DNA from 2 places in the Acidipropionibacterium jensenii genome. Region 1 is predicted to be linked to the other one. Evidence: predicted binding sites of a transcription regulator. Region 1 holds the regulator's gene; the other holds the start of a gene.

The links. Region 1 encodes HrcA, which represses chaperone genes, less so after heat shock. Its sites were predicted from a motif close to TTGGCACTCGNNNNNNNCGAGTGCCAA; they were not measured.
Region 2: a site for HrcA is predicted at 5,298-5,324, ahead of groES (co-chaperone GroES). Genes of this name have one in related genera too.

Annotation. Positions count from the first base shown of each region.
Region 1 is NZ_CP040635.1:2,876,081-2,883,673, reverse strand. Features, by position in the region: gene hemW (radical SAM family heme chaperone HemW) at 1-661, shown strand, start outside; gene FEZ32_RS12875 (DUF3097 domain-containing protein) at 732-1,589, shown strand; gene FEZ32_RS12870 (inositol monophosphatase family protein) at 1,586-2,395, shown strand; gene FEZ32_RS12865 (chymotrypsin family serine protease) at 2,474-3,709, shown strand; gene FEZ32_RS12860 (hypothetical protein) at 3,880-4,185, shown strand; partial or broken gene FEZ32_RS12855 (MBL fold metallo-hydrolase) at 4,369-4,986, opposite strand; gene hrcA (heat-inducible transcriptional repressor HrcA) at 5,101-6,120, shown strand; gene dnaJ (molecular chaperone DnaJ) at 6,130-7,317, shown strand; gene FEZ32_RS12840 (16S rRNA (uracil(1498)-N(3))-methyltransferase) at 7,314-7,593, shown strand, end outside.
Region 2 is NZ_CP040635.1:1,876,978-1,884,570, reverse strand. Features, by position in the region: gene guaB (IMP dehydrogenase) at 1-1,521, opposite strand, end outside; gene mptB (polyprenol phosphomannose-dependent alpha 1,6 mannosyltransferase MptB) at 1,585-3,099, opposite strand; gene groL (chaperonin GroEL) at 3,239-4,834, opposite strand; gene groES (co-chaperone GroES) at 4,847-5,143, opposite strand; gene FEZ32_RS08325 (SIMPL domain-containing protein) at 5,408-6,058, shown strand; gene FEZ32_RS08320 (THUMP-like domain-containing protein) at 6,174-7,373, opposite strand; gene FEZ32_RS08315 (NUDIX hydrolase) at 7,396-7,593, opposite strand, start outside.

The DNA.
Region 1 (7,593 bases):
CATCTTCGGCACCCCGGGGGAGACCCTCGAGTCGTGGCGGACCAGCCTGCGGACCGCCCTGTCGGCCGATCCCGACCACATCTCGGCCTACTCCCTCATCGTGGAGGAGGGCACCCGGCTGGCGGCCCGGATCAGACGCGGGGAGGTGCCGATGACAGACGAGGACGACCTGGCCGACAAGTACCTGGCCAGCGAGGAGATCCTCACCGGGGCCGGCTTCGTCAACTACGAGGTGTCCAACTGGGCGAGGCCCAGCACCGGCCCCGACGGCCTGGTCGACCGGCACCGGGCCGAGCACAACATGGCCTACTGGCTGGGCCATGACTGGTGGGGGATCGGTCCGGGGGCCCACTCCCACCTCGGCCGGGCCCGCTGGTGGAACGTCAAGAGCCCGCGGCACTACGACGAGATGGTCGAGGCCGGGCAGCTGCCCGTCGACGACGGGGAGGTGCTCGGGGAGCTGGAGCGCCACGAGGAGACGGTGCTGCTGAGGCTGCGGCTGGCCGACGGGCTGCCGTTGGCGGAGCTGTCGGCCGCCGAGCTCGGCCGGGCCCGGCGGGTGACCGCCGAGGGGCTGGGGGAGGAGTCCGACGGGGTGCTGCGACTCAACCTGAGGGGACGCCTGCTGGCCGACCGGATCATCACCGACCTGCTGGTGTGAGCGGCGAGGAGCCCGCCTGGCGCGCATGGCCCGGCTCGTGATGTCAGGGGGCGCCGTTAAGGTTGCGTGCATGGCTGATCGATACAGTTCCGATGTCCTGCAACCGGGCTGGCAGCAGCAGGGACGCCCCAGGAGCACCGACGTGCCCCTCCAGCTGGACCTGGTCGTCGAGGACCCCTCCACCGGATATGTCGGTGCCGTGGTCGGCTGGGAGAACGGTCTGGTGATCCTGGAGGACCGCCGTGGCGCCCGGCGGGCCTTCCCGGTCGGCCCGGGATTCTGGATCGACGGCGAACCGGTCAACCTGTGCATCCCCCCTCGCCAGGGCACCGCCCGGCGCACCCACACCGCGTCGGGCTCCCTCAGCAGCCCCGAGCACGAGGCCGCGAGGGTGGCGCTGCCCAGCCGCATCTACGTCGAGGGACGCCACGACGCCGAACTGGTCGAGAAGATCTGGGGGGATGACCTTCGCCACGTCGGCGTGGTGGTGGAGTACATGGGCGGGATGGACGATCTGGTGGGTATCGTCGCCGAGTTCCGGCCCGGCCCCGGGCACCGCCTCGGCGTGCTCGTCGACCACCTGGTGGCCGGAACCAAGGAGTCGCGGGTCGCCGCCCAGGTCGCCAAGGGCGGCTACGGCGACTACGTCATGATCACCGGCCACCGATTCATCGACGTGTGGCAGGCCATCAAGCCCGAGCGGATCGGGCGGAAGGCCTGGCCCGAGGTGCCGATGGACGAGGACTTCAAGCTCGGCACCCTGAAAAGGCTCGGGCTTCCCCACGAGGGCCAGTCCGACGTCGGCAAGGCCTGGCAGGCCATGCTGGCCCGGGTGCGCGACTGGCACGACCTGGACCCGCGCTTCAACACCGAGATGGAGCGGCTCATCGACTTCGTCACCTGCGACCACATGGAGGACGCCGGATGACCGCAGAACTCGATACAGACGAGGTGGCGCAGATCATCCGCGGAGTGGCTGAGCGCATCGTCGAGCCGCACTTCCGCCACCTGGATCCGGACCAGGTCCATGAGAAGACCCACCCCGGCGACCTCGTCACCGACTTCGACCGGCAGGCCGAGCTGGCGCTGAGCGCCGAGCTGGTGGGCCGCGGCGGCGGGCTCGCGGTGGGGGAGGAGGCCGTCTTCGCCGACCCTGATGTTCTCTCGGGCCTTCCCGACGCGCCCTTGGCCTGGGTTATCGACCCTATCGACGGCACCCGCAACTTCGTCAACGGGTCCGACGACCACGCCGTCATGGTGGCCGAGGTGCGGGCCGGGGTGACGGTGCGAGGCTGGATCTATCAGCCGCGGCACGAGCACATGTACATCGCCGAGGCGGGAGCCGGTACCTGGCGCGACGGTGAGAAGGTCACTCGGCCGTCGTCCGGGGATCCTGTGATCGCGGTGACGACCCACGAGGCCTTTCAGCAGGCCCCGCAATCTGTTTCGGGACCGCGGTTGGATTGGGGATGGTCGCGGTGGTGCTGCGGGGTGGATTACCCGCGAGTGCTCACCGGGGACGTGGACGCCACCGTGTATCTGCATTCCCATCCGTGGGACCACCTGTCCGGGGCATTGATGCTGCGGGAACTCGGCGGGGTCGTGCGGACCTTGTCGGGCCACGATTTCGGAGTAAAGGAATTCCATCGCGACCCGTTGATCGTGGCCTCCGACGAGCCGGCGTACCGGGCGGTCGCCGACGCCCTGATAGGGCTCGGCGTCACGGTTCGGTAACGGTGGCCATTGTGCGACTTCCTGCCGCTGGGGACCAGCTCTACTGTTCTGACAACTCAGTTCTCAGAGAGGAGAGTCATGAGGTTTCACAAGCGGATCGTCCTACCGTTCGCCATTCTCGGACTGGTCGCTGCGGGGCTCGGCGCCGGGTCTGTGCCGGCCCAGGCTGGCCCGTCCCCGTCCCCCTCGGACAAGACATGTATTGCGAGAGATGCCGACGGGCAGGTCACCTGGACGGGCGATGCGACCATGGACATGACCGAGATGGGCGAGGATCTCGCGGCCCTGATTGCCGACCATCCGGGGAACGCGACCGGTACGGCGTTCTGTTCTCACTATGAGGGCCTCGCGGTCTACCTGTCGGATCCCACGCCGGAGCTGACGGCGAGCATCAAGGCGATTGGCGCCCAACATCCGAAGGCTGTCATCGAGACCCATATCGTTCCGCACTCCCTGGCTGATCTCGAAGCCACGGGTCGGACACTTGCGGTCAGCCTCGGGTTGGGCGACAACATGGTCGGTTGGGGACCGGTGATCTATGACGGCTCACTTGAGGTGGACGTGAAGGAAGCGGCTCTGACACAGAGGGTTCAAGCCAAGACGTCGGTGCCGTCCTCCTCGAAGGGGACGTCGAGTCCGGTCGCTGTGTCATATCGTCCGAGTGCCGAAGGTCAGGATGCTGCGACGCGGCTCGCGGATTCGTCGCCGTGGTATATGGGCGGGCGGCTCAGCTGGAGCAATTCCTACTGCTCATCGGGGATTCCGATCACGGTCAAGGGCGTCCATACGCTGATGACGGCCGGTCATTGCACGGGGAGCAGCTTCACCAACAACGGTTCCGTGGTGGGCACGCAGTACACGACGGCCTATCCCGGCAATGCCAACCGCTATGGCGATTGGAAGCTCATCAAGGGATCGAGCTACGCCAAGCGGGTCTTCAGCGGTGGGCTGTCAAGTGGAGACAGCCATCCCATCACGGCCGCGCGGTGGGCGACCCTTCCGCTCGGCAATGGGATGTGCACGTCAGGGAGCACGTCCGGCCAGATCTGCAGGTACAAGGTCAATAGCACTGGTCGGTCCCTGACCGTGGATGGGGTGACGAGCAACCATCTCATTGAGTTGTATCACGGTACCCGTGATAAGGGTGGGTTCAGAGGCGGGGATTCAGGAGGGACCTGCTACTACGCGAACTCCAACGGTATGACTGTGGCGGGGATCGTCAAGGGGACGAAGCCTTGGCCAAAGGGAATGAGTTATTACTGCACGGACCTCATGGGTCTACGTGCCTGGAATTCTTCGGCGGCGCTGGGGTGACCGGCATGTCTCATGGCCGGAAAATAATATTGGGAGCCGTTGCTATCTTGACTGTGACGTCGGGTTGTGCCGGGACCGGCGACAAAGGGACTCCTGCTCGTCCGTCCTCGGCATCACGCTCTTCTTCTGCGAGTGCCTCGGCCCCGTCACCGGCCTGCACGAAGGAGGCGGTGAAAGATGCGCCGAAACTGACCTTTGACAAGGCGAAGACACTCATCGGGACTCTGCCGTGGTACTGCGATATTGACACTGAGTCGGGGAGGATCGATGTCGGCAGGCCTCACGACACGTCAACGACGACTGAAGTGTGGATGAGGGCGCTCAGCACGGACGTCGCGTTGCCCAAGGGCTTCCAGGTTGACCCATCGGTGGAATCGTATGTGGACATCAATGGAAGCTGGTACCGCGTGCGCTACGCGGGCGGGCCGGGCCAGGATGCCCCTGCCCAGGTTTCCCCATCGTCCAGCAGCTCCTGAATATCAGCGTCTGCTCAACGGAAGCAGGTTCTTCCGGGTGATTCCCCGGGCCGCCAGCTGATCGGCGATCCGGGGGATCCACTCGCTGATCGTGTCCTTCGAGAACGGCCACTCGTGGGCGGCCTGGATCTTATCGACCGGCGTCCCGGCCTCCATCGATGCCTTCACCTGGTCGACGCACCGCGCGATGTCGGCGTTCTGGGCCATCACCGCGTCGGCGTCCACCGGATCCCCGTGGCCGGGCACATAGCGCCCCTTGCCGTCGGTCGCGGTGATCATCGACCCGACCGCCGAGGGCCAGTTCCAGAAGTCAGTGGAGTCGTCGGCCTGCGGGTCTCCGGAGGTCTCCACCAGATCCCCGGTGAAGGTGACATCCTCCCCGGCCACCCGCACCACGAGATCCCCGTCGGTGTGGCCGGCACCGGGATGGAGCACCTCGGCCCCCAGCCCGCCCAGATCCACATACGCCAGAAGCGAGATGGGGTGGGCGACTGCTGGGGGATCGGCCAGATGCGCCAGCGCCGCTCGGTGCATCCACGCCTCGGCGTCGGCCACCCCGGCCAGCCCGCCGCAATGGTCCTCGTGGGAATGGGTCACCACCACCCGGTCCACCGGACGGCCGATCGCGCGCGCCGCTCCCCAGGCCAGCGCGCGGCCCTGCTCCGGCGTCGAACCCGTGTCCACCAGCAGGATGTGCTCGTCCCCGATCACCAGCCCGCAGGTCACCGCGCAGGGCTCCAGGCGGGTCGTCCACACTCTCGCCGTCAGCGGCGACCACTCGACCTCGGCTGTGATGTCCATGCCGCCAGCATGGCACGGAAGATGCGGGGCGCGAACACCACGGCCCGCCGCGATAGACTGGCACTCGCTCTGTAAGAGTGCCAGAATTCACGGGATCCGAGGTGAGGAGGGGCAGTGCTCGACGATCGCAAACTCGACGTGCTCAAGGCCATCGTCACCGACTACGTCTCGAGCAGGGAGCCGGTGGGATCCAAGGCCTTGGTGGAGCGCCACGGCCTGCACGTCTCGCCGGCCACCGTGCGCAATGACATGGCCGCGCTGGAGGAGGAGGGCTACATCAGCCATCCGCACACCAGCGCCGGTCGGATCCCGACCGACAAGGGCTACCGGCTCTTCGTCGACCGGATCGCCACCGTCAAACCCCTCTCGGGTCCCGAACGACGCGCGATCGCGAGCTTCATGAACGGCGCGGTCGACATCGACGACATCGTCACCCGCACGGTGAGGCTGCTGGCCCAGATCACCCATCAGGTGGCGATCATGCAGTACCCGGTGGCCTCCTCCTCGTCGATCCGACACCTGGAGCTGGTCGGACTGTCGGCCGACCGGGTGCTCATCGTCCTGATCACCTCCACCGGCGCCGTCGAGCAGCGCACCCTGGAGCTTCCCGGCCCCACCGAGGACCTGCTGGCCAGGCTGCGCAACCGTCTCAACCAGCTGCTGATCGGACGCACCCCGGCCGAGTCTGCCGACCTGCTGTCCGGATTCCTCGAGGAGTTCGACCCGACCACCCGGCCGATGGCCGCCAGCGTGACCGCCGGCGTCCTGGAGATCCTGTCCGCCGACCCGTCGGCACGGGTGCTGGTCTCCGGGGTGCCCAATCTCACCCGCTTCGGACCGACCCTGCACACCTCCATCCAGCCCGTTCTGGAGGCGCTGGAGGAGCAGGTCGTGCTGCTGCGCCTGCTCGGCGACGCCACCTCCGACGGTTCGGCAGGTCTGACCGTGCGGATCGGCTCCGAGAACTCCGACGAGAACTTCCAGTCGACCTCGGTCGTCGTGAGCACCTATGGTGACGACGGTGGCCGGTCGGGACTGGGCGTCGTCGGCCCCACCCTGATGGACTACCCCTCGACGATGGCCGCGGTCCGGGCGATCGCCCGGTATGTCGGCAGATTCCTGGCAGAAGGATGACCCCACCCCATGAGCAGTGACTACTACGAGGTCCTCGGCGTCGCCCGCGACGCGAGTGCCGATGACATCAAGCGCGCCTACCGCAAGAAGGCGATGAAGCTCCACCCCGATGTCGCCGGACCCGGTTCCGAGGAGGCCTTCAAGGAGGTCCAGGAGGCCTACGAGGTGCTCCAGGACCCCCAGAAGAGGGCGGTCTTCGACCGCGGCGGCGACCCGGCCCACCAGGGCGCGGGCGGTTTCGGCGACGCCGGATTCGGCGGCGGCGGGTTCGACTTCACTAACCTGGTCGACGCGATGTTCGGCGGCGGCTCGCCGTTCGGCGGGCAGGGCGGGTCGCGGCGCGGTCCGCGCTCCCGGGTGCGTCGTGGCCAGGACGCCCTGGTCCGGTTGCGTCTGACTCTGGCCGAGGCGGTCTTCGGGGTCACCAAGCCTCTGGACGTCGACACCGCGGTGGTCTGCCCGAAGTGCCACGGCAAGGGGTCCGACGGGGACTCCGAGCCGGTCACCTGCACCACCTGCGAGGGAGCCGGCGAGGTGATCACCGTGCAGCGGTCCTTCCTCGGCGACATCCGTACCACCCAGCCCTGCCCCACCTGCCGGGGCTACGGCAGCGTCATCCCGAACCCCTGCTCCGAGTGCTCGGGGGAGGGCAGGGTGCGCACCTCGCGCACCATCAACGTCAAGATCCCGGCCGGCGTCGACGACGGCAACCGGATCCATCTGGACTCCCAGGGAGAGGTCGGCCCCGGCGGCGGTCCGGCCGGCGACCTCTACGTCGAACTGTCGGTGGCCCCTCACGAGGTCTTCCGCCGCGACGGCGCGAACCTGGAGATGGCCATCGAGGTGCCGATGACCGCTGCGGCGCTTGGCACCACGGTCTCGGTGCGCACTCTGGAGGCCGACCGCGAGGACATGGACGAGGACCAGTCCAGCGTCGAGGTGGAGATTCCCGCCGGAACCCAGTCCGGGGCCCGGATCGTCGTGGAGGGCCGCGGCATCCCGCGGCTGCGCGGCGGCGGCCGGGGTGACCTGGGGGTCTCCCTGCTGGTGAGGACGCCCACGAAGCTCGACGGGCACCAGAAGGACCTGCTGCGAGAGTTCGCCGAGTCGCGGGGTGAGCACGAGGGTCGCGCCTCGGTGCACACCTCCGGTTCGAAGGGGGTCTTCTCCCGCCTCAAGGAGGCCTTCGGAGGATGAGCAATCCCTGCTTCATCGCTGAGATCGGTGACGCCGGTCCGGGCGACATCGTCGAGATCACCGGGTCCGAGGGCCATCACGCCGCAACCGTGCGGCGGATCGAGGTGGGCGAGTCGGTGCTGGTGACCGACGGCCACGGCACCGCCGTGCGGGGACCGGCGGTCGAGGTGAGCCGCAGTGCGGTGCGGGTGGAGGTGGTCGACAGACTCTCCAGCCCCGACCACCCGATTCGCTGGGTGGCCGTCCAGGCCCTCATCAAGGGGCCGCGCGCCGACC
Region 2 (7,593 bases), 1.0 Mb from region 1:
GTAGTTCGGCGCCTCGACGGTCATCTGGATGTCGTGGGGGTGGGACTCGCGCAGTCCCGCGGAGGTGATCCGCACGAAGTGACCCCGCGAGTGCAGCTCGTCGATGGTGTGCGCCCCGGTGTAGAACATCGCCTGACGCAGCCCTCCGACCAGCTGGTAGGCGACCGCGCCGAGCGGACCGCGGTAGGACACCTGGCCCTCGATGCCCTCCGGGACGATCTTGTCGTTGGAGGTGACGTCGCCCTGGAAGTAGCGGTCCTTGGAGTAGGACAGCTTCTCCCCGCGGGCCGACATGGCCCCCAGCGACCCCATCCCGCGGTAGCTCTTGAACTGCTTGCCGTTGATGAAGACCAGCTCCCCGGGGGACTCCTCGCAGCCCGCCAGCAGGGAGCCCAGCATCACCGAGGAGGCCCCTGCGACGATCGCCTTGGCGATGTCCCCGGAGTACTGCAGCCCACCGTCGCCGATCACCGGCACCCCGTACTCGCGGGCGGCCCGACTGGCGTCGAGGATCGCGGTGACCTGCGGGACGCCGACCCCGGCCACCACCCGGGTGGTGCAGATCGAACCGGGTCCGATGCCCACCTTGACGCCGTCGGCGCCGGCCTCGCACAGCGCCTTGGCGGCCTTGTAGGTGGCGATGTTGCCGCCGACGATGTCGACCCCGGCGGCGGCCTTCTCGTGCTTGAGCCGGTGGATCATGTCCAGCACGCCCTGGGTGTGGCCGTGGGCGGTGTCGACGACGATGAGGTCGACCCCCTCCTCGACCAGGGCCATCGCCCGGTCCCAGGAACTGCCGAAAAACCCGATCGCCGCGCCCACCCGGAGCCTGCCCTGGGGATCCTTGGTGGCGTGCGGGTACTGATCGGCCTTCACGAAGTCCTTGAGGGTGAACAGCCCCTTGAGCCGGCCGTCGGAGTCGACCAGCGGCAGCTTCTCGATCTTGTGGGCGGCCAGCAGCTTCAGCGCGTCGGAGGGGTGGGTGCCGACCGGGGCGGTGACCAGCGGGGTGCGGGTCATCACCTCGCTGATCGGGCGGAGCGGGTTCTCCTCGAAGCGCATGTCGCGGTTGGTGATGATGCCGACCAGGTGCCGGGTCTCGTCGACCACCGGGACGCCGGAGATCCGGTAGGTGTGGCACAGCGTCTCGGCGTCGGCCAGGGTGGCCTCGGCGCCGATTGTGATGGGCTCGTCGACCATCCCGGCCTCCGAGCGCTTCACCTGGTCGACCATCACCGCCTGCTGGTCGATCGGGGCGTTGCGGTGCAGAATCCCCAGGCCGCCCTCGCGGGCCATCGCGACCGCCATCCGGGTCTCGGTGACGGTGTCCATCGCGGCGCTGATGAGGGGCATCGCCAGCCGGATCGAGCGCGACACCTGGGTGGCGGTGTCGACCTCGGAGGGGATGACGTTGCTCTCCACCGGTTGCAGCAGCACATCGTCGAATGTCAACGCCAGTGGCGCGATCTCATCAAGGGTGGGAGTGCGTTCGGGATCGTTGGGACCGACGGCGTCGCTCATGGGCAGCCTTTCACCAGGGTGGTCGACATCCTAGTCCGAGCCGGCCGGGGGCCGACGGGCCGCTCACATGCCCGTCACGGAGGGTCCGGCCGCACCGGACGGCCCGGTCGCGGTGCCGCTGCGCGCCGTCCCGGGAGTGGACCCGCGCAGCTGGTGGGCGACCAGGTTCAGGCGGGACCGGACCGGGGTCCACCACCGGCAGGCCGCCGCCGCCAGGGCGGCCACCGGCAGGGCCAGGAAGGGGGAGGAGAACCACTGCAGGAAGCACAGGCCCGAGCCGATCAGTCCGGCGGCGGTCAGCGCGGCCAGCCAGCGGCGGCGCAGCGGGATCAGGGCCACCAGGACCAGCGGCGGAATGAGGTACCAGGGCTGGAGCCCGGCCCCGCACAGCGCGAAGGCGGTCATCACCGCGGCCTGCAGGACGATCGGCCGGCCGAGCGGTCCGGACCCGCCCCGACGCCCCGGCACCGGACCCCACCGGAACCAGCACCACACGATCGCCACCGCGGTGAGCACCAGGCTGACGGCGGTGGCGATCGGCACCATCGCGGCGATCGGCACCCCGCCCCAGCCGATCATCTGGACCAGCAGCGCGATCGGGGAGTCACTGGTCACCGAGGCGGGACTGCCGGCGGTGGAGTTCAGCCAGCCCAGCCCCAGCCCGCCGATCGAGGAGATCGCCGCGAAGGCGGCCACCGCCGGCACCGCACCCACCAGAATGCGCCCGGCCAGCGGACCCCAGCCGTCCCTCGCGCCGTCCTTGACGGCCTGCCGGTGCACCAGAGCGACCAGCCCGATGCCTGCCAGCACCCCGGGCTGCTTGAGGGTCCCGGCGAGGCCGACCAGCACTCCCCCGACGACCAGCCCGAGCCAGGGTCGGGAGGCCCGGGCCAGAGCCAGGCCGGCCCACAGGGCGCACAGCGCCACCGCCAGTTCCAGACCGTCGTTGTGCATGCCGCCGACGATGTTGAGCAGCACGAAGGGGTTGGCCACGGTGAGCCACAGGGCCGACTGTGGGTCGGCCCCCAGGGACCGGGCCAGCCCGATGACGGCCGCGGCGAGGAGCACCATCGCCAGCATCGCCGGGATCCGCATCGCGACCGCCGCCCAGTACGTGTGGTCGCGGGCCAGCGCCGTCATCGCCGCCTGGATCCACAGCGAGCCCGGCGGGTAGACCGCGGTGGTGCCGCTCCAGTGGTCGTCCACACGCGCGGCGAGCTGTCCGGCCTGGGACTGGGCGACCAGGTACGGATTGTGTCCGTGCCGCAGCAGCCAGCCCTGGGCGGCGTAGGCCCAGCCGTCCAGACTGAGCACCGGGCGGGTGGGCAGCAGCGGCACCGACCAGACCGCCGCCGACAGCAGTCGGTGGGAGCGCAGCACCGCCGAGCGCAACCATGCTGCCAGCAGCAGCACCAGGCCGAGCAGACCGGCCAGCCAGGGGCCGATCTCCATTCCGGCCGGATCGGCGGGATGGCCCGGCGCGGCATCGGTCCACGCCCACCAGGAGATCAGTGCCGACCCGAGCAGGCCGACGACCAGCACCTCGCCGAGCCGCAGTCGGCGTGAGGTAACGGTCATCGGGGTCCTCTCGGTCACGGTGGCACCACCATATCCGGGTCCTGCCCGGACGCAGTTCGGCCCCGGCACCCTGGGGTGCCGGGGCCGAACGTGCGCCTGAGGCGCTCAGCTCATGCGCTCTGTCGAGCGGGGACTGAGATCACTTCTTGTCGTCCTCGTCCTCCGGCTTGTCCACCACGAGGGTCTCGGTGGTGAGCAGCAGGGAGGCGATCGATGCGGCATTGGCCAGCGCGGAGCGGGTGACCTTCACCGGGTCGATGACGCCGTCGGAGACCAGATCGACGTACTCGCCGGTCTTGCCGTTGTAGCCGTGTCCGGGCTCCATCTCGGAGACCTTCGAGACGATGACGTATCCGGGCTCTCCGCCGTTCTCGGCGATCCAGCGCAGGGGCTCGCGGACGGCCTTCTCGACGATCTTGACGCCGACCAGCTCGTCGCCGGTCAGGTCCAGTCCGTCGGACAGCACCCGGGCGGCGTGGATGAGGGAGGAGCCGCCACCGGCGACAATCCCCTCCTCGATCGCTGCGCGGGTGGCCGAGACGGCGTCCTCGATGCGGTGCTTCTTCTCGTTGAGCTCCACCTCGGTGGCGGCACCCACGCGGATGACGCACACCCCGCCGGCCAGCTTCGCGATCCGCTCCTGGAGCTTCTCGCGATCCCAGTCGGAGTCGGAGGCGTCGTACTCGGCGCGCAACTGAGCCACGCGACCGGCGACATCCTCCTTGGCGCCGGCACCGTCGACGATGGTCGTGTTGTCCTTGGACACCACGATCTTCTTGGCGCGGCCCAGAACCTCGAGGCCGACCTGGTCGAGCTTGAGCCCGACCTCGGGGGCGATGACCTGGCCACCGGTGAGGGTGGCGATGTCCTGGAGCATGGCCTTGCGGCGGTCGCCGAAGGCTGGGGCCTTGACGGCAACCGAGTTGAAGGTGCCACGGATCTTGTTGACGACCAAGGTGGACAGCGCCTCCCCGTCGACGTCCTCGGCCACGATGAACAGCGTGCCCTTGGCGGCGATGACCTTCTCCAGCAGCGGCAGGAGGTCGTTCATCGACGAGATCTTGCCGGAGTTGATGAGGATGTAGGGATCCTCGAGGACGGCCTCCATGCGATCGGAGTCGGTCACCATGTACGGGGACAGGTAGCCCTTGTCGAACTGCATGCCCTCGGTGAACTCGAGCTCGGTGCCGAAGGTCTGGGACTCGTCGACGGTGATGACACCGTCCTTGCCGACCTTGTCGAAGGCCTCGGCGATGAGCTTGCCGATCTCCTGGTCACGGCTGGAGATGGTGGCGACATTGGCCATGTCGTCGGTGGTCTCCACGGCCCGCGAGATCGACTTGAGCTCGGCGGTGACGGCCTCCACGGCCTTGTCGATGCCGCGCTTGAGACCCACCGGGTTGGAACCCGAGGCCACTGCGCGCAGGCCCTCGTGGACCAGCGCCTGGGCCAGCACGGTCGCGGTGGTGGTGCCATCACCGGCGACGTCGTTGGTCTTGGTGGCGACCTCCTTGGCGAGCTGTGCGCCGAGGTTCTCGTACGGATCGGCGAGGTCGACCTCCTTGGCGACGGTGACGCCGTCGTTGGTGATGGTCGGTGCACCCCACTGCTTGTCAAGGACCACGTAGCGGCCCTTGGGGCCGAGGGTCACCTTGACGGTGTCGGCGAGGGTGTCGACGCCGCGCTCAAGAGAGCGACGGGCCTCCTCGTCAAACTGAAGCTGCTTGGCTGCCATGTACTCAGTGCCTCACTTCTCGACAACAGCAAGAATGTCACGAGCGTTGAGGAGCAGGTACTCCTCGCCGTCGTACTTGACCTCGGTGCCGCCGTACTTGGAGAAGATGACGATGTCATTCTCCTTGACGTCCATCGGCACCCGGGTGCCCTTGTCATCTACCCGACCGGGACCGGCGGCGACGACACGGCCCTCCTGCGGCTTCTCCTTGGCAGTGTCCGGAATAACCAGTCCGGAAGCAGTGGTCTGCTCGGCCTCGAGAGGCTGGACGAGGACACGGTCCTCGAGCGGCTTGATCGTGGTTGCCACGTCAATACCCCTTTCATGATGAAGACGAATCGTTGAATGCCACTCACCAGGGGTTGCGAGCCCCGAGCTGTGAACCGGGCCGTCGACGTCGCGGGAGTCATCGGTCCGCTGGCACACCCCCTTGGGGAGTGCCAACAAGAAAAATACACCGGCGTTAGCACTCCTTCAACCCGAGTGCCAGACGACGGGGGCCGGGGCGCTGTCGTGGCGAGGTGGTTCGCCGTGTCTGGTGACGCGGCGCCCCGGCACCGGCAGAATGCAGCCATGATGATCACCCTGGCCGGATCCTTCGAGATCAGCCTGCCCGCCGAACGAGGCATCGTCCATCTCACCGCCGGCGCCGAGGGCAGCGACCGACAGGCCGTCGCCCAGCAGGCGACCGACATCACCGAGGCGCTGCGCCGCCAGCTCGTCCAGCTCCGTGACTCAGGAGTGGCGACCTGGTACTCGGTGGATGCGCAGACCACCGCGTCGTGGCGCCCGCACCACAACGACGGGACCGTGCTGCCGCTGCACCACCGGGCCAGTACGCCGGTCGCGGTGAAGTTCAGCGACTTCGCGGCACTGTCGGACAGCTGCGCCCGGTGGGCCGAGACCGCCGGACTGTCGATCGACCGGGTGGACTGGGCGCTGACCACCGCGACCCGCGACCGGGTCCGCGACGAGGTGCTCACCGGGGCCCTGCACGATGCGGTTCACCGCGCCGAGGTGCTCGCATCCGCCGCCGGACAGGCGGATCCACAGGTCATCGCGATCGCCGATCCCGGCCTCCTGGACCGCGTCTCGGCGGGATCCGACCAGCCGGGCCCGGTCGCTGCCCTGGCCCTTCGGGGAGCCGCCGGAGGCGGCTCGGTTGAGCTGTCCCCCGCCGACATCACCGTGTCCTCGACGGTACACGTCCGGTTCCAGGTCTGAGCCGCCCACTCCGGAGCGCCTCGACCCGGTGACCGGGAAGGTTCGACGCGATTGCCGGGCCCCGGTCCATCACCCTCTCGGCCACTGGGCCGTGGTGCGACGCGGTGGCCGGGGATCAGCCGGTGATCCGCTCGGCCACCAGTGCGCGGGCTCCGTGCCCCGTCGGGGTGAGGATGAGGGTTGCCGCGCCCCGACCGGAGGGACGCAGTCGTCGTCGCAGCGCGGCCGGGTCGACGTCGACGCCGCGCTTCTTGATCTCCAGCCTGCCCACCCGGTGCTGACGCACCCAGGTCCTCAGGGCCCGCTCCTGGAGCGGGAGTTCCTCGATCACTCTGAAACAGGTGAGCCAGGGGGAGGGCGTCGGCGTCGCGGCCAGCAGATAGGCCACCCCGGGAGCGGGCAGGTGCACCGGCCGACCACCGGCGGCGGCGCGCATCGCCCTGGCGCGGATCACCGCCGGATGCGGCTCGGCGAGGAACTCGCCGACGGGCCCGGTGCCGAGCTCGGTCTCCCCGCCGGGCAGGGCGATCGCCGGTTCGGGAGTCTCCCCCACCAGAATCGCGGTGTGGCCGGGCCGCGTCCGCCCGGGCGCTGCCGGACCGGCCCACAGGGTGGCCTCCACCAGATCGTGACGGTGCCCCACCCAGGTGACCGCGACGGCCTCGGGAAGGATCTCCCTGGGCACCCCCGGACCCAGCTTGACGACGGTGGAGACCCCCCGCCCCACCGCGGTCATGTCCATCACGAAGTCCCAGGCGGGTCGGATGTCCTCGACCCGCCAGCTGCGCCCCCGTCCGGTCCGCCTCGCCGGGTCGAGAAGGATCGCGGTGTCCGGGCCGGCGCCGGCCAGCAGATCGGCGGCCAGCTCCTCGGCGTCCCCCTCGAGGACCCTCGCCCCGGGAAGGTTGTGGCGGGCGAGCACCGCCAGGGCGGGGTCGATCTCCACGGCAGTCACCTCGAGGCCCAGATCCAGGCAGGCCCTGGCATCGGCCCCGCAGGCGCAGCCCAGATCGATCACCCGGCGGACTCCGGCGTCGGCCAGCTGCCCGGCCCGCCACCGGGAGACCGGTCCACGGGTGGCCTGCTCCAGCCCGTCGCGGGTCCACAGCATCGAGTCGGCGTCCTGGCCGATCTTGGCCAGTGCAGTGGGCCTCAGCGATGCCTGGTCCAGGGCTGCGGCCGCCAGCTCGGGAGGCATCCATGAGCGGAGCCGTTCGGCCGCCGACAGGGCATCGGGGTCGCGTTCGGCCCGGGCCGCGGCCAGCGCCTCGGCCCCCTCCGCAGACACCAGTCGACGCGCCACCGCAGGATCCATGGTCCTCAATCTACGGGCGGGGTCACAGCAACGAGTAGCTCCACCCGGTCGGTCGCCCGTCGTGGTAGGGGATGCAGCCGTGGAACTGGTTGACCTGCGGGTCGAAGACCAGTGGCAGGAAGTACCGGTCCCCCTCCCACATCGGCAGCTCGGACAGCTGGTCGATCCGCTGCCAGCTCAACGGCCCCTCGGCGTTGGCGTCTGGGATCTGGCCGTGCCA